DNA from 3 places in the Arthrobacter sp. SIMBA_036 genome. Region 3 is predicted to be linked to each of the others. Evidence: riboswitches for the same ligand, from Rfam matches in the RefSeq annotation. Region 3 holds a riboswitch; each other region holds the start of a gene.
What was found. A riboswitch is a leader RNA that binds a small molecule or an ion and turns the genes downstream of it on or off. The one in region 3 is predicted to bind S-adenosylmethionine.

Region 1: linked by a shared signal. The riboswitch ahead of SB659_RS13730 (DUF1737 domain-containing protein) and the one ahead of SB659_RS02865 (homoserine O-acetyltransferase) in region 3 are both predicted to bind S-adenosylmethionine.
Region 2: linked by a shared signal. The riboswitch ahead of SB659_RS01855 (aminotransferase class V-fold PLP-dependent enzyme) and the one ahead of SB659_RS02865 (homoserine O-acetyltransferase) in region 3 are both predicted to bind S-adenosylmethionine.

Annotation. Positions count from the first base shown of each region.
Region 1 covers NZ_JAWRXG010000009.1:151,159-161,016, reverse strand. The annotation lists gene SB659_RS13760 (ABC transporter ATP-binding protein) at 1-868, shown strand, start outside; gene SB659_RS13755 (energy-coupling factor transporter transmembrane component T family protein) at 865-1,659, shown strand; gene SB659_RS13750 (UDP-N-acetylglucosamine 1-carboxyvinyltransferase) at 1,766-3,289, shown strand; gene SB659_RS13745 (DUF559 domain-containing protein) at 3,395-4,219, opposite strand; gene SB659_RS13740 (O-succinylhomoserine sulfhydrylase) at 4,390-5,598, opposite strand; gene SB659_RS13735 (rhodanese-like domain-containing protein) at 5,599-6,009, opposite strand; gene SB659_RS13730 (DUF1737 domain-containing protein) at 6,006-6,272, opposite strand; SAM riboswitch class IV at 6,285-6,396, opposite strand; gene SB659_RS13725 (carboxymuconolactone decarboxylase family protein) at 6,537-7,019, shown strand; gene SB659_RS13720 (aminodeoxychorismate lyase) at 7,055-7,996, opposite strand; gene cls (cardiolipin synthase) at 8,083-9,558, shown strand; gene pabB (aminodeoxychorismate synthase component I) at 9,639-9,858, opposite strand, start outside.
Region 2 covers NZ_JAWRXG010000001.1:398,925-408,782, forward strand. The annotation lists gene SB659_RS01845 (metal-dependent transcriptional regulator) at 1-288, opposite strand, end outside; gene SB659_RS01850 (class I SAM-dependent methyltransferase) at 298-1,029, opposite strand; gene SB659_RS01855 (aminotransferase class V-fold PLP-dependent enzyme) at 1,227-2,624, opposite strand; SAM riboswitch class IV at 2,654-2,767, opposite strand; gene hisN (histidinol-phosphatase) at 2,966-3,778, opposite strand; gene SB659_RS01865 (ribosome small subunit-dependent GTPase A) at 3,840-4,955, opposite strand; gene aroA (3-phosphoshikimate 1-carboxyvinyltransferase) at 4,958-6,373, opposite strand; gene SB659_RS01875 (DoxX family membrane protein) at 6,380-6,895, opposite strand; gene SB659_RS01880 (sigma-70 family RNA polymerase sigma factor) at 7,076-7,897, shown strand; gene rsrA (mycothiol system anti-sigma-R factor) at 7,894-8,154, shown strand; gene SB659_RS01890 (50S ribosomal protein bL37) at 8,243-8,317, opposite strand; gene SB659_RS01895 (GDSL-type esterase/lipase family protein) at 8,453-9,052, opposite strand; gene SB659_RS01900 (multifunctional oxoglutarate decarboxylase/oxoglutarate dehydrogenase thiamine pyrophosphate-binding subunit/dihydrolipoyllysine-residue succinyltransferase subunit) at 9,192-9,858, opposite strand, start outside.
Region 3 covers NZ_JAWRXG010000002.1:15,252-25,109, reverse strand. The annotation lists gene SB659_RS02890 (class II fructose-bisphosphate aldolase) at 1-304, shown strand, start outside; gene SB659_RS02885 (DeoR/GlpR family DNA-binding transcription regulator) at 331-1,122, shown strand; gene SB659_RS02880 (CPBP family intramembrane glutamic endopeptidase) at 1,160-1,933, shown strand; gene SB659_RS02875 (VOC family protein) at 2,063-2,701, opposite strand; gene SB659_RS02870 (bifunctional o-acetylhomoserine/o-acetylserine sulfhydrylase) at 2,910-4,283, shown strand; SAM riboswitch class IV at 4,428-4,543, shown strand; gene SB659_RS02865 (homoserine O-acetyltransferase) at 4,560-5,681, shown strand; gene SB659_RS02860 (HlyD family efflux transporter periplasmic adaptor subunit) at 5,769-7,304, shown strand; gene SB659_RS02855 (ABC transporter ATP-binding protein) at 7,308-8,027, shown strand; gene SB659_RS02850 (ABC transporter permease) at 8,024-9,265, shown strand; gene SB659_RS02845 (hypothetical protein) at 9,272-9,691, shown strand; gene SB659_RS02840 (SGNH/GDSL hydrolase family protein) at 9,694-9,858, opposite strand, start outside.

The DNA of each region.
Region 1 (9,858 bases), on a different contig from region 3:
CCCCGGCAAAGTGTTGTCCGAACAGCGCTCCATGCTTATGGCCGCCGGCGTGTGGGTCCCGGGATACGTGCCCCCTACCCGGGCGCGGCGCACTGGACACTCTGAGCGGGGACACTCTGAGCGGGGTAACTCTGAGCCGGGAGCAGCAGAACTTCTCCTCGCGGCACAGGACCTGGCGGTTTCCCGCGAAAAGCCCCGCCGCCGTGGCTTCAAGAGCATCCCGCCCGTCCCTGTGCAGTCTGGAATCACTGCGCAGGTCAGGTCCGGACAAGCCCTGACGATCATGGGTCCGAACGGGGCCGGGAAGTCCACGTTCGCCCTCACATTGGCCGGCCTTCTGGCGCCGGTGCGCGGCCAGGTGAGTGCCGCCGTCGAGCTTTCCCAGGGAGCGGGAATTGATCCGTTCAGGTGGAAGGCCGAACAGCTGATCTCCCGCATCGGAACGGTGTTCCAAGAACCTGAACACCAGTTCGTCACAGGGAAGGTTTTGGACGAGCTCATGTTTGGACCCAAACACTTGGGGCACGGACAGGAGCGCGTGGACGAATTGCTTGAGCGGTTGAGGCTCACCCACCTCGTTGACGCCAACCCGTACACTCTCTCCGGCGGGGAGAAGCGCAGGCTGTCCGTGGCCACGGTGCTGGCCGCGCACCCCAAGGTCCTGGTGCTCGACGAACCGACTTTCGGCCAGGATGCGAACACCTGGGCGGAGCTTGCCTCCTTCCTGTCAGAACTGCTCGACGCCGGAACGGCCGTGGTCTCGGTCACCCACGACCAGGAATTCAGCTCCGTCCTTGGTGGTACCGAATTGCGGTTGGGCCCCGTGCCGCAGGACCGCGAAAGCCGCCAGGAAGCCGGTGCAGCATGAGGGAAGCCTTGACTATGCAGGGCAGTCGCGCCGTGCTGACCCGGGCAAATCCACTGGCCAAGTTCGTGGCCGTGTTCCTGGTTTCGATGGTGTTGGCCTTGTCCATCGATTGGGTTTCGGCCTCGACGGCCATCGTGGCCGAGCTCGCACTCTTCCCCCTGGCTGGCCTCACCCTTCGGCTGTTGTGGCATCGTGCCTGGCCGCTCATCATCGCGGCAGCCATCGGCGGCTGGAGTACAGCGATCGTGGCAGCGGACCGCGGCGCTGTACTGCTCGACGTCGGAATATGGTCAATCAGCGAGGGTTCCCTTGAGCTTGGCCTTGGTTTCATGCTGCGAGGGCTGGCGATAGCCCTTCCGGCTATCCTCTTGATGACCTGTACGGACCCCACCGATTTGGCGGACGCCCTGGCCCAAAAGGCTCGACTGCCGCACCGCTTTGTCCTTGGGTCCCTGGCGGCCATGCGGCTGGTGGGACTGATGGCCGAAGAGTGGCAGACCATTGGCATGGCGCGCCGGGCCCGCGGGGTCGGGTCGCACGGCAACCCATTGCAGCGGCTGAAAGCGACCCTGGGTCAGAGCTTCGGATTGCTGGTCCAGGCTGTGCGGAGGGCCTCGCGGCTGGCGGTGACCATGGAAGCGCGTGGTTTTGGCGGCGGCCAGAGGACGTGGGCCCGCGAATCGTCGTACTCGCTGCTCGACGTTTGGGTGGTGCTAGGGGGGCTGATCATTGCATCGGCAACGGTGCTTGCTGCAGTGGGCGCCGGCACCTGGACGTTTGTGTGGCGGTAACCCACGGTATATCGGCGATATCGCATGGATCGGGCACGGTGTGACGTTTGACGCTCAAATGGCGAATTGCTGGGTAGTTATAGCTCATCTGTGATATTTCTTGGATATGACTCAACCTACCGCTGAACACGTGGGCCTCCTGCTCCGCAACGCCCGCAGCGAAAAAGGCTGGACCCAAGGGCAGCTGGCCGCCGAGCTTGGAACCAGCCAGAGCGCGATCGCCCGGATGGAACAAGGCAAACAGAACCTTAGTCTCCGCATGATCGAGCGGCTCGAAGCGATCTTCGGGCGCTCGATCGTCAAAGTGGGCCGCCCGCAGATGACCCATCTTCGCGTGGAAGGTGGCCGCACTCTCTCCGGCGAAGTCGATGTCAACAGCAGCAAGAATGCCGGCGTCGCCCTGTTGTGTGCCAGCTTGATCAACCGCGGCACCACAACCCTGCGCCGCCTGGCACGGATTGAGGAAGTCAACCGGATCGTCGAGGTCCTGACGTCCATAGGTGTTGAATGCACGTGGCTCAATGGAAGCGACCTGCGCATCCGCAGGCCTGAGATGCTGGACTTGGGATCCATGGACGTGGATGCGGCCCGCCGCACCCGGAGCGTCATCATGCTCCTGGGCCCCTTGCTGGATGAGAGCAGCGAATACCAACTGCCCTATGCAGGTGGATGTGATCTGGGTACCCGGACGGTGGAACCCCACATGCAGGCATTGCGAGAGTTCGGGCTCACAGTGGAGGCAAAGTCGGGGTTCTACTCAATTGCTGCTCCCCCTGCTGATGACCTTCACCGCTCGTTCGTGCTCACTGAGCGTGGTGACACAGTCACCGAGAATGCCATCATGGCCGCCGCGCACCGCGAGGGCGTCACGGTGATCCGCAACGCCAGCCCCAACTACATGGTCCAGGATTTGTGCTTCTACCTCCAGGGCCTCGGCGTGGACATTCAAGGCGTGGGCACCACTACCTTGAAGATCACCGGGCGGTCCGCGATCGACGTGGATATCGAGTACTACCCTTCGGAAGACCCCATCGAGGCAATGAGCCTCATCACCGCGGGAATCGTTACCAACTCAGAGGTCACTATCCGCAGGGTGCCCATCGAGTTCATGGAGATTGAGCTTGCCACCCTCGAACAAATGGGCCAGAAGCTTGAGGTCTCCGGTGAGTACATGGCGCGCAATGGCCGGACCCGCTTGGTGGACGTCACCACCAAGCCCTCGGAGCTCCATGCCTTGCAGGACAAGATCCATCCCATGCCTTTCCCCGGGCTGAACATCGACAACCTGCCGTTCTTCGCTGTCATCGCCGGTAACGCCGAGGGACAGACCATGATCCATGACTGGGTCTACGAGAACAGGGCCATATACCTCACGGAGCTCAACAAGCTCGGCGCCCAGGTGCAGCTGTTGGACCCGCACCGGATCTACGTCAATGGGCCCACCAAGTGGCGTGCCGCCGAAATCGGCTGCCCGCCGGCGCTGCGTCCAGCAGCGTGCTTGTTGCTGGCGATGCTGGCGGCCCGTGGCACGTCCGAGTTGCGCAACATCTACGTGATCGAGCGCGGGTACGAGGACTTGGCCGAGCGTTTGAACACCATCGGTGCCAAAATCGAGTACTTCCAGGACTGAGCTGGACGGTTTTGCTGGATCATCCCGACGTGCGGGGGCTCGAATCCCGCGTTGACGGGCCTCGGTCCGTGCCGTTCGGCGGTGATCCGGCAAAACCGACGCAGGTCAGGCTCGCCACAGTGGTCTGCCCCGCTCCAAAACCCCGCGAACCTGGGTCATGACGTCCTGGGGAGAGTTCCACAACTGCTCAGGTGCGAAGCTCAGCACAAGAAACCCCCGGGCTTGCGCAGCATTCAGCCTGCCCATGTCCTTCCGCCAGGCTGACCTGGAGCTGTGAAACTGAAAGCCATTGACCTCGACGATCAGCCATCCGTCGATCAGGATGTCCACGCGGCCCACACCAGCGATCTGAACCTGGCGCTGGAAGGATAGTCCCTCCGCCTCGAACAGCAACCGTGCGCTGATTTCCGGAACGGACTCGGACAATCCGTCAGCCATGCGGAGTAGTTTCCGTGCGGATCCAAAGTAGTTGGCCCGCAGCTCGCCTGCAATGACTTCCCGTGGCACTCCGCGTAATCGCATGGCCGATTGGGCGACGGCTATTGCATCACCATCGGGGAGGCAGGTTAACGCGTGCACCACCGTGTCTTCCAAGGACGCCATAGGCACGTTCCCTTCTGAGCCCACCCGCAGACCGGAATGCCGAACGAATCCATGTCCCCTGTGATGTCGCGTTGCCAGGTGCATCTGTACCGGCTGGGCCCTCAGCCACAGCCCGTAACGGACGGCCGCGGAGGCGCACGTCAGGTATCCGTTGTTGACAAGGGCGGCCAGGTACTCGCGATCGGCGGATGGGAGTGCCCAAATGCCCTGTCTGGGCTGGTAGGCGTGCGGTATTCCCCGCACCATGGCAGGGGTAAAGCCATGCTTGCGGAGTAGGCCAACTCTGGCTACGCCGCCGACCGAAACCAAGAACTCGTACGCCTCCATACAACCAGCTAGCCACGTCCGCGTTGGTTGTGTCCCAGCGAGCCTTGTGTATGTGGAAACAGCCCGCGATCTTTTTTGCTGGATTATCCCGACGTGCAGGGCAGCGAATCCCGCGATGCTGGGCTTCGGTTCCGAGCCGTCCGGCGATGATCCAGCAAAACCGAGGTCCGTCAGACCTGTTTGAGGGCCTTCTCCAAATCGAGGATGAGGTCGCCGACGTCTTCGAGCCCTACAGACAAGCGCACCACGCCATCCGAAAGCCCGATCGCGGCCCGGCCCTCAGGCCCCATGGCCCGGTGGGTGGTAGTAGCTGGATGAGTTATCAGCGACTTGGAATCGCCCAAATTATTGGAAATGTCGATGATGCTCAGCCCGTCCAAGAGCGCAAAGGCCGCTTCTTTCGCTGACCGGCCGGCCGATGGGGACAGCTCAAACGTCAGCACAGTACCGCCGGCCTTCATCTGCTGCGCGGCGAGCTCGTACTGTGGGTGGGATTTCAGCAGTGGGTACTTGACCCAGCTGATCGCGGGCTGCTCCTCCAACCACTCGGCAATCTTCAATGCGGACGCCGAACTGTGATTGACCCGAAGGCCCATGGTTTCAAGGCCCTTTGTCAGTACCCAGGCGTTGAACGAGGACAGCGAGGGGCCAGTGTGGCGCATGAGTTGCTTGACGGGCCCGTCGATGAACTCCGTGGTGCCGAGGATCGCCCCGCCCATAACGCGGCCCTGACCGTCTATATGCTTGGTCCCCGAGTAGACGATCACGTCCGCACCCAGCTCTCCGCAGCGTTGGAGCAGGGGAGTAGCAAAGACATTGTCGACGACGACCGTCGCGCCTGCGGCATGCGCCAGCTCGCTGACCGCGGCGATGTCGACGATCTCCTGCATGGGGTTCGACGGCGATTCGAAGAAGACCGCGGTGGTGGGTTCGGAGAGGGCAGCCTTCCACTGGTCAAGGTCTGGACCGTCGACAAACACTGTCTCCACGCCCCAACGAGGCAGGATCTCGTTGAGGATCACGAAGCACGAGCCGAAGAGTGAGCGGGCGGCAACCACGCGGTCGCCGGCGGCCAGCAAGGCACCCAAGGCGGTGAAGACAGCGGACATACCCGACGCCGTCGCAAAGCATGCTTCGGTGCCTTCAAGCACACGCAGCCGCTCTTGGAACGTGGCCACGGACGGGTTTCCGTAGCGCGAGTAGACGAAGCGTTGGTCCTCGCCCGTAAAGGCGCGTTCGGCAGCGGCAGCTGACTCGTAGACGAAGCCCGAGTTCAGGAAAAGGGCCTCGGAGGTCTCTTGGAAGTTGGTACGGTCGAGGCCGCCGCGCACTGCCTGGGTGTCCGGGCTCCAGTTGGCGGTATCGGGATTGAAAGTCACTTAGTCGTTCCCCAAATTCGTCGGCAGCCCACGGTTTTTCCAGCCGTTGACGGTCCGCTCGCCGTAGCGATCCGGCACGCCTTCGAAGCCTTCAAGAACGTTGTAGGCAGTGAAGCCGGCCTGCGTAGCGGCGATGGCCGCGGAGACGGAGCGATGTCCGCTGCGGCAAAGGAAGACCAGTTCCACGCCGTCGCCCTCGGGCGCTTGCTGCTGGAGTTCTTCGAGGAAGCCCGGGTTCGGGATGCCGCCAGCGAAGTTCCACTGGATGAACAGGGGATCGTTTTCCGTGGCTTTGGTGTCCGGGATGCCCATGTGTGCCCACTCGCCCTCGGTGCGGACGTCCACCAGTATGGCGCCTTCCTGGAGCTTGGCCCACGCGTCTTCAGGAGTCAGGTCACCTGCGTAGCTCATGCGTGGCCCTCGAACGCTTCTTCGTCGTCATCATTCTCCAACTGGTCCACGGCATTGGCGACGGCGGCGTCCGCAGTCGCAATGGCGGCAGGGAGCACCACGGCTTGGGCGACGATGACGCTTTCCCCGTTGAACGTGGCAGCCGGGCTTCCGTGGAGCACGTATCCCTCGGCCAGCGCAGCGGAAATCCGTTCACAGAATTCACGGGTGTCCGGGCCGGTCACCAGGCGGTAGGCAAGTTTTTCTTCGGTGGGTTCAGGCATGGTGCTTCTCCTCGATCACGCTTGCAGTTCGAATTGTCGATACGCCGAGTAGTCACCTGAGGCACCCCGCCGGAGAGAGGGTTGCCGACCAGCAAGTCAGGGCTTGGCGCTGGTGCTCATTACTCTGGAAAAACGTAACATCCGCGAGGACACCGGCGCACTCGGAGGGCCTGAAGCTGCCGTCATGTTGCGTAATCGGAGCCTGCCCAAGCGTCGTTTTCTTACGTCCCGCTGGGTTCGACGGCGTTGCGCTAGGCTCCAACCATGCCCGAACAAGAAGGAAAACCCCGGCTCGCCGGATATTTGGACAAGCAGCAGCCGGACCTCTACGCCACGCTCAGCCACTATTCCCAGCAGCTCGTTGAGGAAGCCGACCGGCAGGGGCTCCCACGCCTGACCCTGGAACTCATCAACTACCTCTCCTCCCAGATCAACGGGTGCGCTTTCTGTTTGGACCTCCATCACCGCCGGGCCTTGAAACTTGGTGAGACGGAACAGCGGCTGTCCCTGGTTGCCGTCTACAAGGAGGCGCAGTTATTCGAAGCAGCGGAAGTGGTGGCGATGGAAATCGCCGAGCAGATCACCCGCATGAGCTCGTCCCGGCCCAGCGCCGAGTTGTTCGAGCGAGCGCGGCAGCACTACACGGACGAGCAGATCAGCGTTATCTGCATGGCGGCGATCGGAATCAACGCGTTCAATCGGCTGTCCATTCTCAGTGAGCACCCAGTGCGGGCAAGCAAGAAATAGCGCGCCGCGTCGTGGTCCGGTTTGAGGTCGGGAATTTACTCGATCCCGGCAAACAACTCATTCAGTTCCGCAGTGAGTTGTTTCCGCACATCGGGAGCGCCCACCTCTTTGCCATTGATGTGGTTCACGGGCGCGATCAGCCGGATGCTCGAAATGAGCCAGACGGCATCGGCGTCGAACAGGTCCTGCGGTTCCAACGGACCATAACCCAGTTCCCAACCAGCCGCCTTGGCCGCTGCAAAGAGCGCCCCCTGCGAGGTTCCGGGGAGAATGCCGCTGTCCAGCTGGGGAGTGATCAGGCGCCGAACAGTCCTGGCTGAACCTTCGCCGTCGTCCACCGTCTCCAGATGCGCCAAAAGGACCGTGGACGTGGGGCCCTCCAAAACGCGGCCGTCGGTGGACGTGAAAATCGCGTCGTCCGCGCCCTGCTTGTGCGCATACCGAAGCGCCGCCATGTTCACGGCATAGGACAGGGTCTTGGCCCCAAGCAACAGCCACGGTGCGCGCTCGCCGGCTTCCGTGTCGAAGCCACGGTCCAAAAGTACGACGTCGATACCCGTCTCGCGTTGCCGGCGACTACCCGCAGGGGAGGGTGAAGCCTGCACCCAGCAGGTGGGGCTCGAGGCACCCTCGACGCCGCGGGTCACGAGCAGCTTGACGACGACTTCGTCCTCCTCCGGGGTAGGGGCCGGATGCGACTGGCGGAATTCATTGATGGCGGTGGAAATGGCTTTGCGCCACGCATCCTGCCCAGGCAGTTCCAAGTCCAGGGCAGCAGCAGAACTTACCAGCCGATTCAGGTGTGCCTGTACCTTGCGGGGCCGGCCTTGGACGGCAAGCAGCGATTCGAACACACCATCACCACGGGTGGCTCCAAGGTCCGTTGCCATGAGTTGCGGCTGGCTCGAATCAGCAATGCGGCCATTTTCGACGGCGGGGTCCAGGAAAACGAGGACTGTCGGTGCAGGGGAAGTCATGGTCCCAGCTTAGTGCTGGGCCTCAGGGAGCGCCTTGGCCGGATAGGCTGTGGTCACCGTTGTTCATGGATCGTAGGGGTTGTCGCGTGCTGTTTCCTTTTCCGTTCGGCCAGGAGTGGACTTGGCTGCTCACCGTGTGGGCCATCGTGGAAGTCGGACTCCGCATCGTGCTTTTGGGGGTCATCCCCGGCAACCGCCGCCCGACCACCGCTATGGCATGGTTGTTGACGGTCTTTTTGGTGCCCTCAGTGGGCTTTATCCTGTTCCTCCTCTTCGGAAACTTCCGGCTGTCCAAGCGCAGGCGTCAACAGCAGGAGGATGTCAACCGCCGGGTCCGGGCCGTCACGGATGGGCTGGCCGAAGCCGGGAGTGAGTACGCCGGCCCCGAATGGGTGACATCGGCAGGGGAACTGAACCGGAGGCTCGGCTCGTTGCCCATGGTTGACGGCAACAAGGTGGAACTCATTCCAGGCTACGAGGAATCCATCAAAGCCATGACGGAGGCCATCAAGGGCGCCAAGAACTACGTCAACGCCGAGTTCTACATCATGAGCAGCGACTTCCTGACCAACGATCTCCTGACGGAATTGGAAAAAGCGGCGGACAGGGGAGTGACCGTCAGGCTCCTCTTCGACCACATCGGAACGCTCCGCATCAAGGGTTACCGCCGCTTGATCCGGCGGCTCAGGGCAAGCCAGGTGCAGTGGAAAAGAATGCTCCCGCTTCTGCCCATCCATGGCCAATGGCGCAGGCCCGACCTGCGGAACCACCGCAAGATCATGGTGATCGATGGCGAGATTGCCTTCACAGGATCGCAAAACCTTATCGAGCCCTCCTATAACAACCCGAAGCACCGGAAGGTTGGCCGCAAATGGGTTGAGCTCATGTCCCGGCTGGAGGGGCCGATCGTTTCCACCCTCAACGTTGTCTTCGCCACTGACTGGCTGAGCGAAACCGACGAGTCCCTGGAAGACCAATTGCGCCTGCCCACGCAACCACCACCGCCCGGGAACGTCACGGCCCAAGTGGTTCCCAGTGGCCCGGGCTTCGCCACGGAAAACAACCTGCGACTGTTCAACACATTGATCTATTCCGCGCAGCATAGGATTTCCATCTGCAGCCCGTACTTTGTCCCGGATGATTCCCTGCTGTATGCCATCACTACCGCAGCCCAGCGCGGCGTGGACGTGGAACTCTTCGTCTCCGAAAAGGGCGACCAATTCCTGGTCCACCACGCCCAGCGCTCCTACTACGAGGCCTTGCTTGAAGCCGGCGTCCGCATCTACTTGTACCGGGCACCGTACGTCCTCCACGCCAAGCACTTCACCATCGACGACGAAGTGGCTGTCCTGGGTTCCAGCAACATGGATATGCGCTCCTTCTCCTTGAACATGGAGGTCTCGGTGATGCTGTTGGGCGCCGAGACCGTGAACCTCATGCGGTCAGTGGAGTCCACGTACCGGGAGGTGTCCCGTGAGCTTATGCTGGATGACTGGATGGACCGGCCCCCCTTGGCCAAGTATGTGGATAACGTGGCGCGATTGACCGCGACACTCCAGTAGGCAGCGCCTCGCGGGCGGCGCAGCCCTGGCAGCACGGCACAGGCACCACCGCACAGGAAGCCCGGCTCGAGCCGCAATGCTCAATCCGGGAAAACGGCTCCCAGGGTCGAGAGAACACCGAAGGCCTTGGTCCGGATCTCTTCGTACTCGTCGTCGGCCGTCGAATCGGCTGTTATTGCCCCACCGACCCCGAGGCTCAGCGTTCGGCCGCCGTCGCCGTCGGGGTTGATGACCAAAGTCCGGATCACGACGGCCAGATCAGTGGCGGCGTTCAACGAAAAGTAGCCGATCGCTCCTGAG
Region 2 (9,858 bases), on a different contig from region 3:
GCTGTACCCGAGCTCCTCCACCAGGTATGTCTCAATGAGCCGATGCCGGCGAACCATTGATAAGGCCAAGCGCGTGCCTTGCGGCGTTAGAGTGATCGCACTGTAAGGCTGGTGGTCCACCAGGCCTTGGTCTTTGAGCTTCCGGACCATTTCCGAGACTGAGGAGTTGGCCACGCCCAGACGCAGCGCGAGCTGCGAGGAAGTGATGGGGGTGTCCTGCCACTCCGTGTAGGAATAGACCACCTTGACATAGTCCTCGATCGAGGAGGAGGGCGCACTGGTCTTCACGCATCCAGCCTACAGCGGTCGCGTGCTGTCCAGCCTGTGCGCCCGCCACGAGTGGGTGAGGTACGGCAGCGGTAACGTCTCTTCCCGCCGGTGGCCCAGGTGCTCGTAAAGGTACCACTCAAGGTTGGCCATCACCTTTGCACGGGTGGCAGCGCCAGCGCGAAGGTAATAGCTGCGTGACTTGGTCAACTCCATGATGTCTTCCGGCGTCACCCTGTCCTCCCACATGGTCAGATGGCTTTCGAGACCAGCAAATTGCGGCCCGATCACGGGCCGAAATCCGGGTTTGTGAACGTCTCCGGCGTGCATGATCCGGGAAAGCCGGTGGACCCAAGGGACAGACGTGTCCAACTGGTTCCAGACCAACCCCAAGACCCCCTGCGGCCGCAAAATCCTGGCGATCTCCGCACTGGCCGCAATAGGGTCACACCAGTGCCAGGCTTGGGCAACGCTGACGACGTCGAATGTTGAGTCCGCCAGCCCTGTCGCCTCGGCGGTTCCTTCCACTGCTGTGACCGAGGGATGCGATTTCCGGAGTTGGTGGAGCATGTCAGCCGAGGGATCCACCGCGACGACGTCCAGCCCGCGTTCCAAGAGGAGCGCAGTGAACTTCCCCGTACCGGCGCCGATATCTGCCGCCGTTCCTGCCCCTTCGGGAAGCAACCACTGGAGCGCGTCCTGCGGATAGCCGGGACGAACACGATCATAATGTTCGCCGCCGTCCTGGAAGCTCAAGCCCATCTCCTGCCGGCGGGCGGCGGCGAGCTTCGGGCCGCCCGGCCCGGCAGGACCAACTGAGCCGCCGGTAGCGCCGGTGTGAAGCACGGCCACGCCTATCTCCTTCACAGGATGTAAAAGTACCCTACGAATTTACCCTAGGACGGTCCGTGCCCCGGAACCGGCTCAGTCAACGGAACCGGCTCAGTCACGGAACCGGCTCAGTCAACGCTGCAGGGTGCAGCGCCCGCGGTTCCCGGAGTGTTGGGTGCCCATTCGGGGTAGGTCCGGTGGTCGTTCGCGGGAATCCACCGGCCTTCGTCAACCACGTAGTCCCAGCCAAGGCCGTTGCGTTTGAGTTCCCTGATCCCGGCAAGGAGCCGCGCGGCATCCTCGAGCCGGGAGCCGACGCCGAAGCTTGCGCGAAGGGACCCGGAGGGCAGGCCGAGGCGCTTGAGCAGCGGGTGCGCGCAGAACCTGCCGTCGCGTAGGCCGACGCCGTGCTCGGCGGCCAAGAATGCTGCCACAAGTCCGGCGTCGAACCCTTCCACGGAGAAATTGACGACGCCGATGGTGTCCTCGGAATCACTGAAGATCCGATGCACGGTGACGCCATCGATGCCTTCCAGCCCCTCTATGAGGTATGAGCGGATTGCTGCCTCATGGGCGTGCCATGCGTCTTGGTCCAGGTCCGCTAACACCTGCGTTGCACGGGCGAGCGTGGCAGCGCCCAAGACATTGGGGGAGCCGCCTTCGTGGCGTGCCGGACCGGTGGCCCAACTGACCGAATCCAACCGGGCTTCGCGTACCGCCCCGCCACCTGCGAGGTGAGGTGTTCCGGCGTCGAGCCAATCAGGACGGCCCACCACAACGCCTGCCCCAAAAGGCGCATAAAGCTTGTGACCGGAGAACACAAGGTAGTCCACATCCGCTTGGGTGATGTTTATGCGCCGGTGCGGAGCCAGTTGGGCAGCATCAACCACAATCCTGGCGCCGTGTTCATGGGCAAGATCCGCAAGTTTCGCGACGGGAAGGATCTCGCCGGTCACGTTCGATGCGCCCGTCACGGCAAGCAGCGATACCCCTCCCTGGCTGAGCTCGTTCCGGAGCTTGTCCACGGTGGCCGCAAGCGTTGCCTCGGCAACGACACTGCGGTGCGGAACACCTTGCCATGGGAGCAAATTGGCGTGGTGTTCTATGTCGAGGTAGAGGACTTCCCCAACGAATTCACCATCCACTTGTGGAAGGCAGCCTGCCAGCAGGTTTAAGGAATCTGTGGTGTTGCGCGTGAAGATGACGGAATCGTCCGGGCGTCCGCCAACGAATTCTCGGACCACGTTCCGGGAGTTCTCGTAGACCGAAGTGCTGATCTGGGAGGCGTAGCCGGCGCCCCGGTGGACGCTGGCATAGTACGGCAGAATCTCATTGAGATAGGCCGAGACAACCGTCAAGGCCGGCGCAGAGGCGCCGTAGTCCAGGTTTGCATACCGTGCGTGGCCGCCCTGAATCAGCGGCGCCTGCAATTCTGCCCCTGTGACTGCGGCGAGGGGGCGGGCTGCGAGGACGTTGCCAGCTGGGGTGTTGGATGGGGCTGCGGGATTTAACGTGACAGTACTCATGGGACCTCACTCAAGAGGGACCCCGGTTGGGGTCGCGCTTGCCGAATCCGTTCCGGACCGGCCAGGTCGTCACCCGGGGCACCCCACCGCGAATGGAGGGTTGCCGGCCAGCAAACCGGGGTTTTGCGCTGGCACTCGTGACCTCTCTCTAGGCTAGGGCACCCCGCGCAGGGCTGACAAAGCCACCGCAATTGTTAAGCGCTTTGTTACGTTTAGGACGAAAAATGGGACGAACGGCGAATATTACGACGGCGGACGCCCGCTAAGTGGGGCGCCCGCCGTCGAATATTTGGTCAAAGCCGTGTGCTACCGCCGGAACGTACTCCGGTAATGAGCGCTCGCTAGAGGAGATCGTCCAGAGCCGGGTTCAGCGTTTTGAGGACCTCCGAATGCAGGATCGAGTTGGTGGCTAACGCGTTGCCGCCAAAGGGCCCGTCCTCACCTTCCAAGGAGGTGAAGCGACCTCCGGCCTCGGTAACGATCGGAACGAGCGCTGCCATATCGTAAAGGTTCAATTCCGGTTCGCAGGCGATATCAACGGCGCCCTCCGCTACCAGACAATAGGACCAAAAGTCGCCGTAAGCGCGGGTGCGCCAAACCTCCTCGGTCAACCCAAGGAACTCATCAAGGTTGCCTCGCTCTTTCCATCCGGACAGACTCGAGTACGACATGGAGGCGTCGGCCAGTCGTGAAACGTTGGAAACCTTCAGGCGCGTGGCAGCTGCCAGGGAGCGCCCCATGTAAGCACCCATATCTTTTGCGGCCCACCAACGCTTGCCGAGTGCCGGTGCGCTGACGACGCCAACTACCGGTTCCCCCTCATCCACCAGGGCGATCAACGTTGCCCAGACCGGCACGCCGCGGACAAAATTCTTGGTCCCGTCGATTGGATCGATGATCCAACGGCGCGATCCATGGCCGCTGCTGCCGAATTCTTCGCCCAAAACCGCATCACGCGGGCGGGAGCGCGACAGTTGGCCGCGGATAGCTTCCTCAGCGGCCTTATCGGCGTCCGTGACGGGCGTGAGATCGGGCTTGGTTTCGACTTTCAGGTCCAGGGCCTTGAAGCGGGACATTGTCTGGGAGTCGACGGAATCCGCGAGGACGTGCGCAAGGCGCAGGTCGTCGTTGTAGGTGGAGACGGGTTGGGTCATGCCACCAAACTATCCTGAAACGGGTCCTCTCGCCGGGATGCCGTGACGGACTCGGGCGGGATTAGTTGACGGTACCGAGTTCCTTGGCTTCTTTCGCTTCCAACCGGGGGTCTGCGCCCAACAGGCGGCGAAGGGAGGACAAACGGGCCGGACCCGAAGGTCCGGCATTGCCTTCGCTAACCCATGGGTCGAGGCCGCAGTTGATGGCTGTCGCATCATGCTTGCAGCCCCGCTCACAGGCCTCAGTACCCGGTTCCAGGTCCGGGAAGGAGTGCAGTATCCGGTTCGGGTCCACGTGGGCCAGCCCGAAAGAGCGGATGCCGGGGGTGTCGATGATCCAACTGCCGGAAGGAGCGTCGCTGAGCCGCAGCGCCAGGGCTGACGACGACGTGTGCCTGCCCCGGCCCGTGACTGCATTCACCCCGCCGGTGGCACGCTCAGCGCCCGTCAACGCGTTGACCATGGTGGATTTGCCTACGCCCGAGTGACCCAGCATCACCGTCACCTTGCCGTGGAGGTGGGTCCTCAGCTCGGACACGGCGTTCCTGTCCAAGCGGGCAGACAATCCGTCGTCAGACCGTGCGTCGATGCCTCCGGCAGCCGAGTCCGCCGTCTTGCTGATGATGACCGGAAAGCCAAGGCTCACGTAGTTGGCCAGAAGTTCAGTCGGGTCCTTGACGTCTGCCTTGGTGATCAGCAGCAGCGGCTCGATCCCGGCGTCGTACGCAGCTACCAGGGCGCGGTCGATAAACCCGGTACGGGGCTCTGGGTTGGCCGCGGCGACCACCACCACCAACTGGTCGGCGTTGGCCACCACTACCCGTTCGATGGGGTCGGTGTCGTCGGCGCTGCGGCGCAGTAGGGTTTTGCGCTCCTCGACGCGAACCAGCCTGGCCAGGGTGTCCGGCAGCCCGGACACGTCGCCCACCAAGGCGACAAAATCCCCTGGCACTACCGGGTTGCGGCGGAGCTCCCGCGCGCGGGCGGCGATGACGATGCGTTCCTCAGGGGTGTCTTCACCAACGATCGAGGTATACCGTCCCCGGTCCACCGTGATGATCCTGCCGATGACCGCGTCATCGTGGCTGGGACGGTCTTTCGTCCGGGGCCTTGAACCTTTTTTGTTGGGACGGATCCGGACATCGGACTCGTCCCAAGAGCGTGCATCGCGGCCCATAGTCAGTTGCTGGCCCCGTTCGAACCAGCAGACTCAAGCATCGCGGCCCACATCGTGGGGAATTCGGGCATCGTCTTGGATGTTGTGGCGATGTCCTCCACCTGGATGTCCTCGACGGCGAGCCCGAGGATGGCACCGGCGGTGGCCATACGGTGGTCCGCGTAGCTGTGGACAATTCCGCCGTGCAAAGGGGCGGGCCGGATGATGAGCCCGTCCGATGTTTCCTCTGCGTCACCGCCCACGCGGTTGATTTCAGCCACAAGGGCAGCCAACCGATCTGTTTCGTGCCCACGGAGGTGCGCGATACCCGTCAAGCGGGAGGGGGTGCTTGCAAGGGCGCAGAGCGCGGCCACCGTGGGGGCGAGCTCGCTGGTTTCGTGCAGGTCCACGCCGAGGATCCGGGGGCCGCCGGTGACGGTCAAAGTTCCGTCGTGGAGGGATACGGTCGCACCCATGGATGCGAGGATGGAACGCCATTGGTCGCCGACTTGGGTGGTACCCGCGGGCCAATTGGGAACCCGGACGGTTCCCCCTGTGGCCAACGCCGCTGCCAGGAAGGGGCCGGCATTGGAGAGGTCTTGTTCGATCCGCCGGTCAAACGCCTGGATGCTGCCCGGCGAGACGCGCCAGTGGTTGGGCACGGAATCATCCACGGTCACTCCCACACTCCGCAGGACCTCGACGGTCATCGCGACGTGGTCAAGGCTGGGCACGGGCTTTCCGACGTGCTCAAGGTGCAGGCCCTCCGTGAATCGCGCACCTACCAACAGCAATGCCGAGACGAATTGTGATGAGGCGCTGGCATCGATGACCAAGTGACCGCCGCGGACCTCACCAGTGCCTTCCACCGTAAACGGCAGTGCCGACGGCGTCCGGCCCTCCACAGGGGCTACCTGCACGCCAAGGGCAGCAAGTGCTTCGATGATGGTTTCCATGGGCCGCTTGCGGGCATGGGGATCGCCGTCGAATACGGTCTGGCCCGCGCGAAGTGCGGCCAGGGGTGGCACAAACCGCATCACGGTTCCGGCCAAACCGCAGTCGACGGCGCGTGAGGCGGCAGCCGTTGCGGGATCCATCGGCGTGACCTCGAGGTCAGGGCCGTAGTCGCCGTCGCCCGGTACTTCGGTGACTACGGCACCCAACTGCCGGAGGGCCTGGATCATGAGGGCGGAGTCCCGGGAATGCAGGGGAGAGCGTAACCTCGACGGACCATCCGCCAATGCCGCCAACACCAAGAACCGGTTGGTGAGGGACTTCGAACCCGGCACGGTCACCGTCGCATCCACAGGCCGTTTTGCAAAAGGAGCCGGCCAGAGCGGAAGTTCTGCGGAAGCTTTCGAGGTTCCGGCGTCAGCCACGCCGACGCCGGTTGCGTCCGGGTTCGTTGTATCGGATTTAGCGGATGTGGTGCCGGTCATGCTTCCTTATGCTCCAACTGCGTTGTCAACGACTCGACGGACAGCCTTGTCTGTGCGCTTGAACTGCTTGCCGGTGGCTTTCCGGGCATCGGCTGCCGCGTGCCCTGCACGCCAAGCCAAGCCTGGACGTCCCGCTGTGTCTACGGACGCCAGGAGGGCCCCGCCGGTCAAGGACACGTTGCGCAAAAGCTGTGACTTGCGGGCGCTGCGTCCTTCTTTGGTGCTGATGTCCGCCGAACGCCATTCGACGTAGGAGTTAAGCGCCGACGTCACAGCCAAAAGGGTCGCGGCAAAGCGGGAGACCTTGCCAAGTCCCAGCAGCGCTCCGGCGCCGAGCTGGGCGCCCCCGAGAACCCGTGCGAGGGTCTTCTCGTTGGCTTTGAAGGGCAGGGACTCTGATGCCCGGCGAAGAATGGGCGAGAGTTGCTTGGCGGTGTCGTCCGCGTTCTTGAGCTTGTCCAGGCCGGCGATGACGAAGCTGGACGCGAGCATAGGCCGAGCGAGAAAACGGATAACAGACATATCTTGCCTCCTGGGTGGCGTGCCACACGGTTCGATGAGTGGTGTGTTCATGGGGTGCAGTCCGCTCTAGTCTTGCACCTTTGAGGAATATTTACCCAGCCCACGCGGTTGTGATCATCAGGTGCGGTGAAGACCGGACTGCGGCGTGGTGTTGCCGCCTTGGTGAATGGAGTTGGTTTTTTGACTTTGGTTAAGGACCGCGTGGTGCTTCCGGAGCAGGTGTACATGCGTCAGCCGGTTTCTCCGCAGCTGACAGTAGACTTGGCATCGATGAGCACCATTGAACCGGCCGCAGCGGCCACCTATGAAGCAGCCGACTCGTCGTCGGAAGACAACTCTGCAGTCGAGCCTTCCCAAGAGGGCTCCGCGGCGGTCGACGTCGCCATGGAAAGCCCCGAACAACGCCGGGCGCGCTTCGAACGTGACGCCATGCAGTACGTGGATCAGTTGTATTCGGCAGCGATGAGGATGGCCCGCAACCCGTCGGACGCCGAGGACCTGGTCCAGGAGGCTTACACCAAGGCATTTTCCGCTTTCCACCAGTACAAGCCAGGGACCAACCTCAAGGCCTGGTTGTACCGCATCCTCACCAACACCTATATCAATCTTTACAGGAAGCGGCAGCGCGAGCCGCTGCAGTCCAATTCGGACACGATCGAAGATTGGCAACTGGCCAAGGCTGAATCGCACACCTCGGCAGGCTTGCGGTCAGCCGAAGTCGAAGCCTTGGATCATTTGCCGGATTCAGACGTGAAAAACGCCCTTCGGTCGATTCCGGAGGAATTCCGCCTCGCCGTCTATTTCGCCGACGTCGAAGGATATGCGTACAAGCAGATTTCAGAGATCATGAATACCCCGATCGGCACGGTGATGTCGCGCTTGCACCGCGGCAGGAAGATGCTGCGGGACATGCTGGCGGACTACGCCGCCGAACGGGGCTTCAGGGCCCAAACCGAAGATCAGGCCGCGACCGGAAGCAACAATCAGGAGAAAGAGCAATGAGCGACTGCCAGGGATTGGGCGATTGCGATGATACCCGCATGCAGCGGATCTACGAGTACCTCGACGGTGCATTGACCCGCGAGGATCTCGGGGAGATCAAGCAGCATCTGGACACATGCGCCGAGTGCGCCGAGCAGTACGACCTCGAGTGCCTCATTCGCACCATGGTCAAGCGTTCGTGCACGGAGTCGGCGCCGGAGAACTTGAAAAACTCCATTCTGGATAGGATCCACTCCATCAAATCAGTGGATGCTTAGCCCGCACTTCCCGCCTAAACGTCAAGAGCCCCGGAAACCGTATGGTTCCGGGGCTCTTGCTTTAAGCCTGAGACGCTAAGCCGTTGGCTTAGGTGTTGGGACGCTTGCCGTGGTTCGCGCCGCCGCGCTTACGGTCACGACGCTTACGTGCACGCTTGCTCATAGCTGGCCTCCTTCAAGGATTGATACTCAATAAAGCTGCCCTCCAGTTTCGCACACCCGGGTGCTGCGCCGCGAACCGGCGGTGGTTGGCCTGCCGCGCTTAGGCACTTACCGCAGGTCGAAAGACGCCAGCGTGCTATTCCGGTTGGGCGATATTGAGCCACTGGAACCAGCCTCGGTGCAGCACGAGCCAGGCAATCAAGCCATAGCCGGCCTGGCCTGGCGTTCCGCCGTTGGCAGCCAGATCCGTCCGCCATTGCTCATGGTTGAGTAATGGCGAGAACGTATCCACGTAATGGTGGTTGCGCCTGGTGGTGACATCGGCGAAGGCGGTGTTAAGTTCCGCGAGCCGCTTGTTCCGTGCAGGATCCAACGTGGGCGGGGGACCCACCACGAAGACTTCCACACTGCTGTGCGACGCGCCGTCGAGGATGTTTGCCAAGTTCAACCGGCTCCGGGCAGTGGACAAACCGAACTCGACATCGCGGCCGGAGAGGCCGATCACCAATCGGTTCTCGTGTCTGTCGCTGAACCGCCGTCCGGCTTCATCCTGCCATCGCGCGGCGAGGCCTTCGGTTCCTTCCATGGGGCAGGGGAGGGAAAAGCTCTCCACGACAACAGAATCCTGGGGTGTACGGGCCAGTACTCGCCCGAGCCAACCCAAGGCACGGGGATCGCCCAAGCCCGCCAGCAGTTCATCTCCTACAGCTGCGATGCGCAGCTTCCTGTCTTCCACGGTTACCTCTTCACCCTCGTTACGGTCCTTGCGCGATCCCGGGATCACCACCCAAGCCTGAGCCGGGTACCTGTCCCATTAAACAGAACTGCCCGGCCTGAGGCGCGCTCATCGCTCCTCCGGCCGGGCAGTCTCGTTTTTACTTGTGGTCGAATGCCTGCTTGATCAGGGCATCCTGTTCAGCGGCGTGCCGCTTCATGGACCCCGCAGCAGTGGACGCCGACGCCGGACGCGACACCAAGCGAAGCTTGCGATCGAGCTCGGGAGCCAAGTTCAAGCCCATGAACGGCCAAGGGCCCTGGTTGGCAGGCTCGTCCTGTGCCCACACGATGTCCGCGTTCGGGTACTTGGCCAGCTCGGCGTCGATCTCGGCCTTTGGCAGCGGGTACAGCTGCTCCACCCGGATGATCGCGGTGGACGTGTCGCCGGACTTCTGTCGGTTGGACAAGAGGTCGTAGTACAAGCGGCCCGATACCAGGATGACCCGCTCCACGTTCGCGGGCTGCACCTCGGGATCGGCAATGACCGGCCTGAATCCACCGTTGGTGAAATCTTCGACGGCGGATGCGGCACCCTTGAGGCGGAGCAGCTGCTTTGGCGTGAAGATGATCAACGGCTTGCGCGGGCGGCTGTAAGCCTGGCGGCGCAACAGGTGGAAATGCGAAGCCGCGGTGGTGGGGTTGGCCACGATCATGTTGTCTTCGGCGCACATCTGGAGGAAGCGTTCGATGCGTGCCGAGGAGTGGTCCGGACCCTGTCCTTCGTAGCCGTGGGGCAGCATGAGCACCAGTGAGGAACGCTGGCCC
Region 3 (9,858 bases):
GGCACTGGACCTTGAGCTGATCACCCGGCTGAAGTCCGCCGTCGGAAAACCGCTGGTCCTCCATGGCTCTTCCGGAGTCAGCGATGACCTGCTCGTGGCGGCTATCAAAGCTGGTATGACTAAGATCAACGTATCCACGCATGTGAACGGGTTCTTCACCCGTGGCGTCCGTCAGTACCTGGACGCCAATCCTGAAGTGGTGGATTCCAGGAAGTACATCCAAGCGGGGAGGGACGCGCTGGTAATGGAATCTGCACGAATGCTCACGCTGTTCGCCAAGGTGCACTTTGCCAAGGTGACATAGCCCGACGCCGCGAAAGGCATACTGTCATGACCCGCACCGATCGGCTGACCGCCATCCTTGACCTGCTGGCCGAAACCGGCCGTGTGGAAGTCGAGGACATCGTGACGCGTTTGGGTGTGTCACCGGCCACCGCCCGCCGGGATCTTGACAGCCTCGCCAAGCAGAGGTTGTTGAGCCGCACCCGCGGGGGCGCCACCACGGGATCGCTGTCCTACGACCTACCAGGGCGGTACAACCGGGACGACAATGCCGAGGCGAAGCAGGACATTGCGCAGGCGGCATCGTTGCTGATCCATCCGGGCGCCGTCATCGGCCTCAGTGGGGGAACCAGCAACACCGCACTGGCCCAGGTGCTCTCCACGCGGGAGGACCTCAACGCTCCTTCCAGCAAGCCCACGCTCACGGTGGTGACCAATGCCATCAACATTGCCTCCCAGCTCGCGGTCCGCCCCAACATCAAGATCATGGTCACCGGCGGCATCCTGAACCCACGGTCCTACGAACTCGTGGGACCGTACATCGACGTCATCATGCAAAAAGTGGCCTTGGACATTGCGTTCATCGGTGTCAACGGCGTGGACCCGGATCTCGGCCCTACCATCACCGATGAGGGGGAAGCCATGGTCAACACGGTCATGGCCCACCGGGCCACTGAGTCCTATGTCCTGGCCGACTCCTCAAAGGTGGGCCGCCGGTCCTTCGCTGCCATGTCGGGCTACGAGTTCCGGCACCTCATTACGGATTCGGGCATCAGCGCGCAGGACCGGGCAGCGTTCGAAGCCAAGGGCATCGAAGTCATCGTCGCCACTGCCAGCTGAGCAGCCGACTCGCAGGAAATGCGGGCAAGATAGGTACATGCTTGTTGCTTCCCGCCGTCGGTTGCGTGCCGAGGTACTCATTGTGTTGGGCTTGTCCTTGGGCCAGTCCGCCGTGTACTCCGTAGTTCAACTCTTGGACAAGTTGACGCGTGCGCCCTTGTCCCAAGGCACTTCCACCCTGAATCAATCGCAAAGTACGCGGGAGTATTTCGACCTCACTTACCAACTGCTGGACATTGCCTTCGCGCTGGTGCCAGTGGCGCTGGTGATCTATTTCCTGTCCACACATGCAGCGACACCGGGTGCGGCGAGCCCAGGGACGGCATTCACCAGGCTTGGCTTCAACTTTGTCCGTCCCGGAAAGGACGCACTCCAGGGGTTGGGATTGGCCGCCTTGATCGGTGTGCCATCTTTAGGGCTGTACGCGGTCGGCCGCGCCCTGGGGATCACCACCGCTATTGTTCCCAGCGGGCTGGATGCTTACTGGTGGACCGTTCCGGTGCTCATACTGTCCGCGGTTCGTCACGCGATCGTCGAAGAAGTGATCGTGGTGGGTTATCTCTTGGACCGCTTTGGCAGGTTCGGGTGGAGGACGCCGGCGGCCATTGTTGTCAGCGCCTTGCTTCGGGGCAGCTATCACCTGTACCAGGGGTTCGGGCCGTTTGTGGGCAACTTCGTGATGGGCCTGGTGTTCGCTTGGATCTACACCAAAACCCGGCGCGTCATGCCGTTGGTGGTTGCCCACGCACTTCTGGACATCGTCGCGTTTGTAGGTTTCAGCCTGTTCGGTAAGGCGATAGGCCTCGGCTAGGAGCAGCGCCCGCTTAAATGTTCTCGGCCGCCATCGGGGGTGACGTCATTGGCACCCGCTGATGGCGGCCGAAGTTTATCCAGGCTCGAACAGGTGATGGTCTGTCCAGGCAGGGATGGTTGGAAGGGATCAGATGGTGACGGCCCCGGTGGCGGTCTCGAATGTGACGGACATGATGCCAGGGGTGCCCCGGGGAGCTATCCACTGGACGGCTACGTCCTCAAGCGGCTTCTCAACCGGCTCGCCCAGCCACTCGGTGACGCGTTCCGCGGAACCGGCGATGGTGAGGCTGGACATTTTCACGTCGCTCTCGTACACCTTGGACGGGTGCAGCGTCGGGTCGCCCTCCCACTTGAGGAGGTAGGGAACCTGGGGGTCGGCGATCAAACCAAGGATACCGATCTGCTGCCACACCAATTCCCGGCCATCGGGAAACTTGCGGTTACCCGGGACGGCTGAGCGGCCGAGGCGCTCTTCGAAAGGAGCCAGGTCGTCGACGGCGACGCACCAGCCCATCCAGCCGCCGCCGGCAGCCGAGCGTGCACGGACCGCTTGGCCAAAGGGGGCTTTGTCGGAAGCGGGGTGGTCCAAGACCTCCACGACTTCCAGGTACTTGTTATCTGCAAGGGGAATGATCATGTTCCGGGTGCCGAAGCGCGGGTGCACTCCACCCCGGACTGCGTCCACTCCCAGAGCTGCGGAAATTCGTTCGGTTGTGGCCAGAAGGCCATCTCGTTCACAGGCGTAAGAGACGTGATCCATGCGCATGGCTTCATCTTGGCACTTTGTGATCGGGGTCTCAGCTAAGTAAAGCCTAACTATGGTAGGACCTATTTGCGGAGCGAGGGCCCATGACATATTCGGACCCGAAATTTCAGCTGGCGTCACAAAGCTATCCATGGTGAGCGGCTGTTCCTAGACTGGCTCCAGCCGCCCCGGATTCATTTCCACTGCACCACGAGCATCACGGGCCCGGATGAATGACCGCGCCGTAGGTGTGTCCCGCCACAAATCGCCTTCAGAGGAGAATGCAATGTCCCAAGGATGGTCTTTCGAAACCCGCCAGATTCATGCAGGCCAAGAGCCGGATGCCGCCACAGGTGCCCGGTCGTTGCCGATTTACCAGACAACGTCTTTCGTGTTCCCCAGTGCCGAAAGCGCGGCCAACCGTTTTGCCTTGGCTGAACTTTCACCGATCTACACCCGCATTGGCAACCCCACCCAGGACGCCGTGGAACAGCGGATCGCGAGCCTGGAGGGCGGCCTCGGCGCCCTCTTGCTCAGCTCCGGGCAAGCAGCCGAGACCTTCGCCATCCTCAACATCGCCGAGGCGGGGGACCACGTGGTGGCGAGCCCAAGCCTCTACGGGGGGACCTACAACCTCCTGGCCCACACCCTCAAGAAGTTCGGCATTTCCGTTACCTTCGTGGAGGATCCGGACAACTTGGACCAATGGCGGGATGCTGTCCAGCCGAACACCAAGCTGTTCTTCGGAGAAGTTGTCTCCAATCCCCGCCAGGACGTGCTGGACATCGAAGGCGTTGCCCGTACCGCCCACGAGGCCGGCGTGCCGCTCATCGTGGACAACACCTTGTCCACTCCCTATTTGATCCGTCCCATCGAGTGGGGCGCGGACATTGTGGTTCATTCGGCCACCAAGTACCTCGGCGGCCACGGCTCGGCGATAGCCGGTGTGATCGTTGACTCCGGCAACTTCGACTTCGGCAAGGATCCGGAGCGCTTCCCCGGATTCAACACCCCGGATCCCAGCTACAACGGCCTGGTGTACGCGCGCGATCTCGGGAAGGACGGGGCACTCGGCGCCAACCTTTCCTACATTCTGAAGGCACGCGTGCAGTTGCTCCGCGACCTCGGGTCCGCGGTGTCCCCGTTCAACGCCTTCTTGATCGCACAAGGGTTGGAGACGCTGAGCCTTCGCGTCGAGCGTCACGTTGCTAACGCCATTAAGGTGGCGCAATGGCTGGAAGCCCACGACGACGTCGAGGCCGTCGCCTACGCTGGCCTGCCGTCCAGCCCTTGGTACGACCGCGGCCGTAAGTACGGCCCCTTGGGCACGGGTGCGGTGGTGGCCTTCACCATCAAGGGTGGCGTCGAGGCAGGCAAGCGCTTCGTGGACGGCCTGGAGCTCCACTCCCACGTTGCCAACATCGGCGACGTTCGCTCCCTGGTGATCCACCCGGCGTCGACCACTCACAGCCAGCTCACCGAAGACCAGCAGGCCGTCGCGGGCGTCAACCCCGGATTGGTGCGCTTGTCCGTGGGCCTGGAGCACGTGGATGACATCATCGCCGACCTCGAAGCCGGGTTCCGGGCCGCCAAGGGGGCCTGACCGCGGACGAACGCCGCCCGCCGATGATTATTCGGTGGGCGGCGTCCAGTCCTGGCTTTCGGAGAACAAGCCGCACCCAAAACGTCACACTGGTGTCACAATCTTCGCCTGAAGAGGGATGTTCTTCCTAAACTCTACGTATTAGGTCATGAGTGCCAGCACACAGCCCCGGCTTGCTGGCCGGCAACCCTCCTCCGCGGTGGGGTGCCCCGGGTGAGGACCTGGCCCGTCGCATGCAAGGCGACTGGCAAGTGCGAGGTTTAGGTGTCGAAGGAAATGACCATCACTGCTACAGCCATTCCCACTTCCGGAAAAGAAGACGGAACGGTCCGCTACGCCCGGATAGGTTCGTTGGAACTTGAGGCCGGGGGTTACCTCCCGGATGTCGTCTTGGCTTACGAAACGTGGGGGAGCCTGAACCCGGATCGATCCAACGCGGTGTTGGTCCAGCATGCCCTGACCGGAAGTACCCACGTGGCTCGGGGGAGTACGGACGAGGAAGGTTGGTGGGAGCAACTCGTCGGTCCAGGTGCGACCATCGACACCAACAGATTCTTTGTTGTCTCCATCAACATCGTGGGCGGTTGCTACGGGAGCACCGGGCCATCCAGCCAGGCTCCCGACGGGAAACCTTGGGGATCGCGGTTTCCGCTGATCACGCTCCGGGACAGCACCGAAGCCGAGGCCCGGCTCGCCGATGTCCTGGGTATCGATGCCTGGCACGCCGTGCTCGGAGGTTCCATGGGCGGGGCCAGGGCCCTTGAATGGGCCATCACGTTTCCCGAACGCGTCAAGCGCTGCGCCGTGATCTCCGTGGGCGCCTACAGCACGGCGGAGCAAATCGCCTTTGCCCAGTCCCAGACCCTTGCGATCCGGCAGGACCCGAACTTCAACAATGGGGACTATTACGACGGCCCGGCCCCCGAGAACGGGTTGGCCTTGGCGCGGCGCATAGCGCACATCACCTATCGTTCGGCCTTGGAGTTGGACCTTCGCTTCGGCAGGCAAGCCCAGCCCAAGGAAGCACCCCTTGTTGCGCCGGTGTTGGGGGAGCGGGGGCGTTACCAAGTGGAAAGCTACCTGGACCATCAGGGTAAGAAGTTGGTGCAACGCTTTGACGCCAACAGCTACGTCGCCATCACTGAGGCCTTGATGTCCCATGACGTCACCCGGGGCCGGGGTGGTCTGCAGCAGTCCCTGTCCCGCGCAACAGCGGAATTCTTCGTGGCCGCAGTAGACACCGATCGGCTGTACTTCCCGGCGCAATCACGCGAACTTGCCGCTGCCCTGCCAGGTGATGTTGCGGTCCATGTCATCGAGGCGCCGATCGGGCATGACGGCTTCCTCACGGAAATCGGGCAGCTGTCAGCGCAGCTCGGTGAGGCGTTCTTCAGCTAAGAAGCCGTTTGCAACAATTCGACTTTTTTCGGCCTCCTTCCATGACTTTCAAGGGCTTCACTCAGGTCCGGCCCATAACCTCCAGCCATGATGTCAAAAACCCTTGTGATTAACGTGGGCCTGGGCGCTGTCATAGTCGCACTTGGTGCGGGTACCTACCTCACCGCGACGGCCGCAGGCTCCACCACCCCGGCCACGGCAACGAGGACCGTGACGGTAGGCAAGGCTGATATCTCCTCGGTGGCTACGGCGTCGGGCAATGTGGCCCCGCAGTCCACCACCGTCGTCAATGCCCGGAACTGCAGCGGGGTGATCCTGTCGGTGGGCGCCACTCTTGGCCAGCAAGTCAGCGTGGGCCAGCTGCTCGTGTCCATTGACCCTACAAATGCGCAGAACAGCTTGGATGCGGCCCAAGCGCAGCTGGATTCCGTCACTGCCCAGGCAAACCAGCAACAGGTCTCGGCGAGTGGGCAGGTGTCCTCGGCAAACCAGGCCCTCATTAACGCCCAGCAGTCAGCGGCATTGGATAACTCCCAGCAGGCCTCAACCGTTGCCGCAGCACAGAAGGCCGTGGACGCAGACAATGCCGCGGTCACTGCTGCAAAAGCCGTTCCCGTCCCCAACCCGAAGCCGGCGAACTGGACCGATCCGGTCGTGGCGGCGCAGAACCAACTCGCCAAAGACCAGGCGTCCCTCAGCCAGGCACAAAACCAAGCTGCCAGCACCCAGCTGAAAGATAAACAACAGGTCGCTTCCGCAACAACGGCGCTCGGAAATGCCCAAAACTCTGCGGCCTCGGCGGGCGCCACGAACGTCACCAGTGCCCGGCTCGCTGTACAGACGGCCCAAGCGAACCTCGCCGACTGCAACCTGACAGCTCCCGTGTCCGGCACGGTATCCGCGGTAACTGCCACCGTCGGGGCGCTGACCGGTTCGTCCGGTGGGGGCTCGGCAGCCTCGGCTACGGGTTCCACGGGTTCCGCCGGTGCCGGTGGATCCGCGGCCGGGACGGGGACTGTCGCTGCTTCGGGTGGTTCGGCGTCGAGCGCTGGCTTGGTGACCATCAGCGACACCGGCCATCTTCAGGTAGTGGCTGGCTTCTCCGAATCCGACGTGACCAGCATGAAACCCGATCAAACCGCACAATTCACCTTTCCTGCCTTGCCACAGGATCCAACCGCTGCTCCTGTAACCGGAAAAGTTGTTTCGATTGCCCAAACGTCCACTACCACCAATGGAGTGGTCACCTACCCGGTAACCGTCTCCATTGCCAATCCACCGGCAGGCCTCCGGCTTGGGCAGAGTGCCAACATCTCCGTCACCACGGCCACAGCAACCAATGCGCTGGTAGTTCCAAGCCTGGCCATCACCACCACGGGGAACAGGCAGACAGTCAGCGTCGTGAAGAACGGCACGCCGACGCCGGTAACCGTCACCACCGGGATCAGTGCGAACGGCCGAACCCAGATCCTGACAGGTCTCTCCGACGGTGACCAAGTTCAGTTGCCGGCCATCTCAAGCACCTTGGATACCGGCAGTACCACCACCGGCGGCGGCTTCGGCACGGGCGGCTTCGGCGGTACCGGCACCAACCGCGGCGGCGCACGAAACGGCGGTCAGTAAGCCGTGGCATCGGTCATCGAACTCGCCGGGGTCACTAAGGTCTACGGCAAAGGCGAGGCCGAAGTGCGGGCATTGGACAACGTGAGCCTTTCCATTGAACGCGGCGATTTCGTGGCGATCATTGGGGCTTCGGGATCCGGTAAATCAACCATGATGAACATCATCGGCTGCCTGGACGCCCCGACCACAGGGAGCTATTTCCTGGACGGAATCGATACCAGCGAGTTGGATGAGTACCAACAGGCCCAGATACGCAACCGGAAAATCGGTTTTGTCTTCCAGAACTTCAACCTCATTTCGCGCACCAAAGCTGTCGATAACGTGGCCATGCCGCTGGCGTATGCAAAGGTCGGGCGCCACGACCGGCACAACAGGGCTATGGCCATGCTTGACGCGGTAGGGTTGTCGAGCCGCTCGGGGCACAAACCTTCCCAACTTTCGGGCGGGCAACAACAACGCGTCGCGATTGCCCGGGCCTTGGTGACCAACCCCGTGCTTCTGCTCGCAGACGAGCCCACAGGAGCACTGGACTCGAGGTCCTCGGCCGAGATCCTGGATCTTTTCGGCAGGCTCCACGCCACAGGGCGGACCATCGTCATGATCACCCACGAAATGGACGTCGCGGAGCGTGCCGGCAGGGTGATCAGGATGCAGGATGGCCGGATCATCTCGGATGTTCGCCAAACCCCTGTACCGGGTAGATCTTTCGCGGGGAGACCATGAATCTTCTCGAATCAGCCAGGTTCGCACTCTCGGGAGTTGCGGCCAACAAGATGCGCTCAGTCCTCACCACCCTGGGCATCTTGATCGGTATTGCCGCGGTGATAGTGCTGTTGGCCGTCGGCGCCGGGACAAGCAACAACATCAAGGCGCAGATTGCCAAGTTGGGGACGAACGTGCTGACGGTCACCCGTTCCACCAGTGCCGGGGGCCGTGCCACAGGAGGCCAAGCCGGGGCCAACCGAACCCGCAGCACCAACCTCACCGTCGAGGACGAGAACTCCCTGACCGATCCAGTGCTGGCACCGGACATCGCCCGGACCGCCCCGATCGTCCAGGCACAGGGTGTCACTGCGACATACAGCGGTGCCACGCATTCGGTGGCAAGCTTCCTAGGGACCACGTCGTCATACTTTAATATCAGCAACAGCACCGCAGCGTCCGGTGCGCTGTTCACGGCCGCCGACCAGCAGGCAGGCACTCCTGTGGCCGTCATCGGAAACACGGTGGCCGCTGACCTCTTTGGACCCGCCACCGGCTCCGCCGTTGGACAAACAATCCAGCTCAACGGGCAAAACTTCACCGTTTCCGCCGTCTTGGCTGCCAAAGGTTCATCGGGCCTGAGCGATCCCGATGACATCGTGGTGATCCCGTTTTCTGCCGCGCAGAACAAGTTCACCGGCTATGCGCCCACGCTGGCGTCCATAACGGTCCAGGCCCGCTCGGCTGATGTGATGAACCAAGCCCAAAACGAAGTCCAAATGATCTTGGACGCCCGCCATCACGTGGATTCCACCACCCGGGACTACCAAGTCCGGAACCAGGCCCAGATCCTGACTACGGCCACCAGTACCACACAGACGCTCACTATCCTGCTCGGCGCTGTTGCCGCCATCAGCCTCCTGGTGGGGGGCATCGGGGTGATGAACATCATGTTGGTGACTGTGACGGAGAGGACGCGGGAGATCGGCATCCGGAAAGCGATCGGGGCTTCAAGGGGAAGCATCGTGGCCCAGTTCCTGATCGAGTCCCTGGTGATTTCCGTGATCGGTGGAGTGGCTGGTATCGCGATTGGTTTTGCCGGCAGCGCGTTCCCCGTGCTCGGTGTCCAGCCTGAGGTGCAGGCGTGGACGGTCTGGCTCTCCTTGGCGGTTTCGGCCGTGATCGGCCTCGTCTTCGGGGTTTATCCCGCCAACAAAGCCGCTAAACTGCGGCCCATTGATGCCCTTCGGTACGAATAGGAAATCATGAACAGCTCCAACACCGGCAGCCGCGATCCCGGCGACGCTGTCACTGAGGCCCTCCCGGCTCCGGTCCCGCCCATGGGGTACGACGAAATGCCCGAACCCTTTCCCGACGATTCAATGCTGCCGCCACCGGATGACGAGCCCTTTGTTCCCCGGAAGCGGTACACCCCGGGCCGTTCCACAAAGGTGCTGGCGTGCGTCTTGCTCGTGGTGGCGGGATTCTTTGGCGGCTCAGTGGTCCAGAAGCAAATAGATCTGGGTAACCGGGCTGGACGGAATGTGGGCAACTTCCAAGGGACCAACCTGCGGACCGGAAACGGCGGGGGCGGCAGCAACGGAACGGGGAACCAAGGGACCGGTCAGGGACGTCGCGGCGCTGGCGGCAACACCACTGCGCCCAGCTCCGGGGCAGGTCAATGACCCTACTCGTGCGGCAATAAGGTCCCGTTGGGGCCGACGGCGGGCCCCGGCGTCGGGCGTTTAGGAGTGATCCCGTCGCCGGATGACCGATGCCGCAATCTCCGGATGACCCACGGAACGAAGTATTCGCGCGCCCAGACCAGGTCCGAGGACCGCGCTTCGCGCCA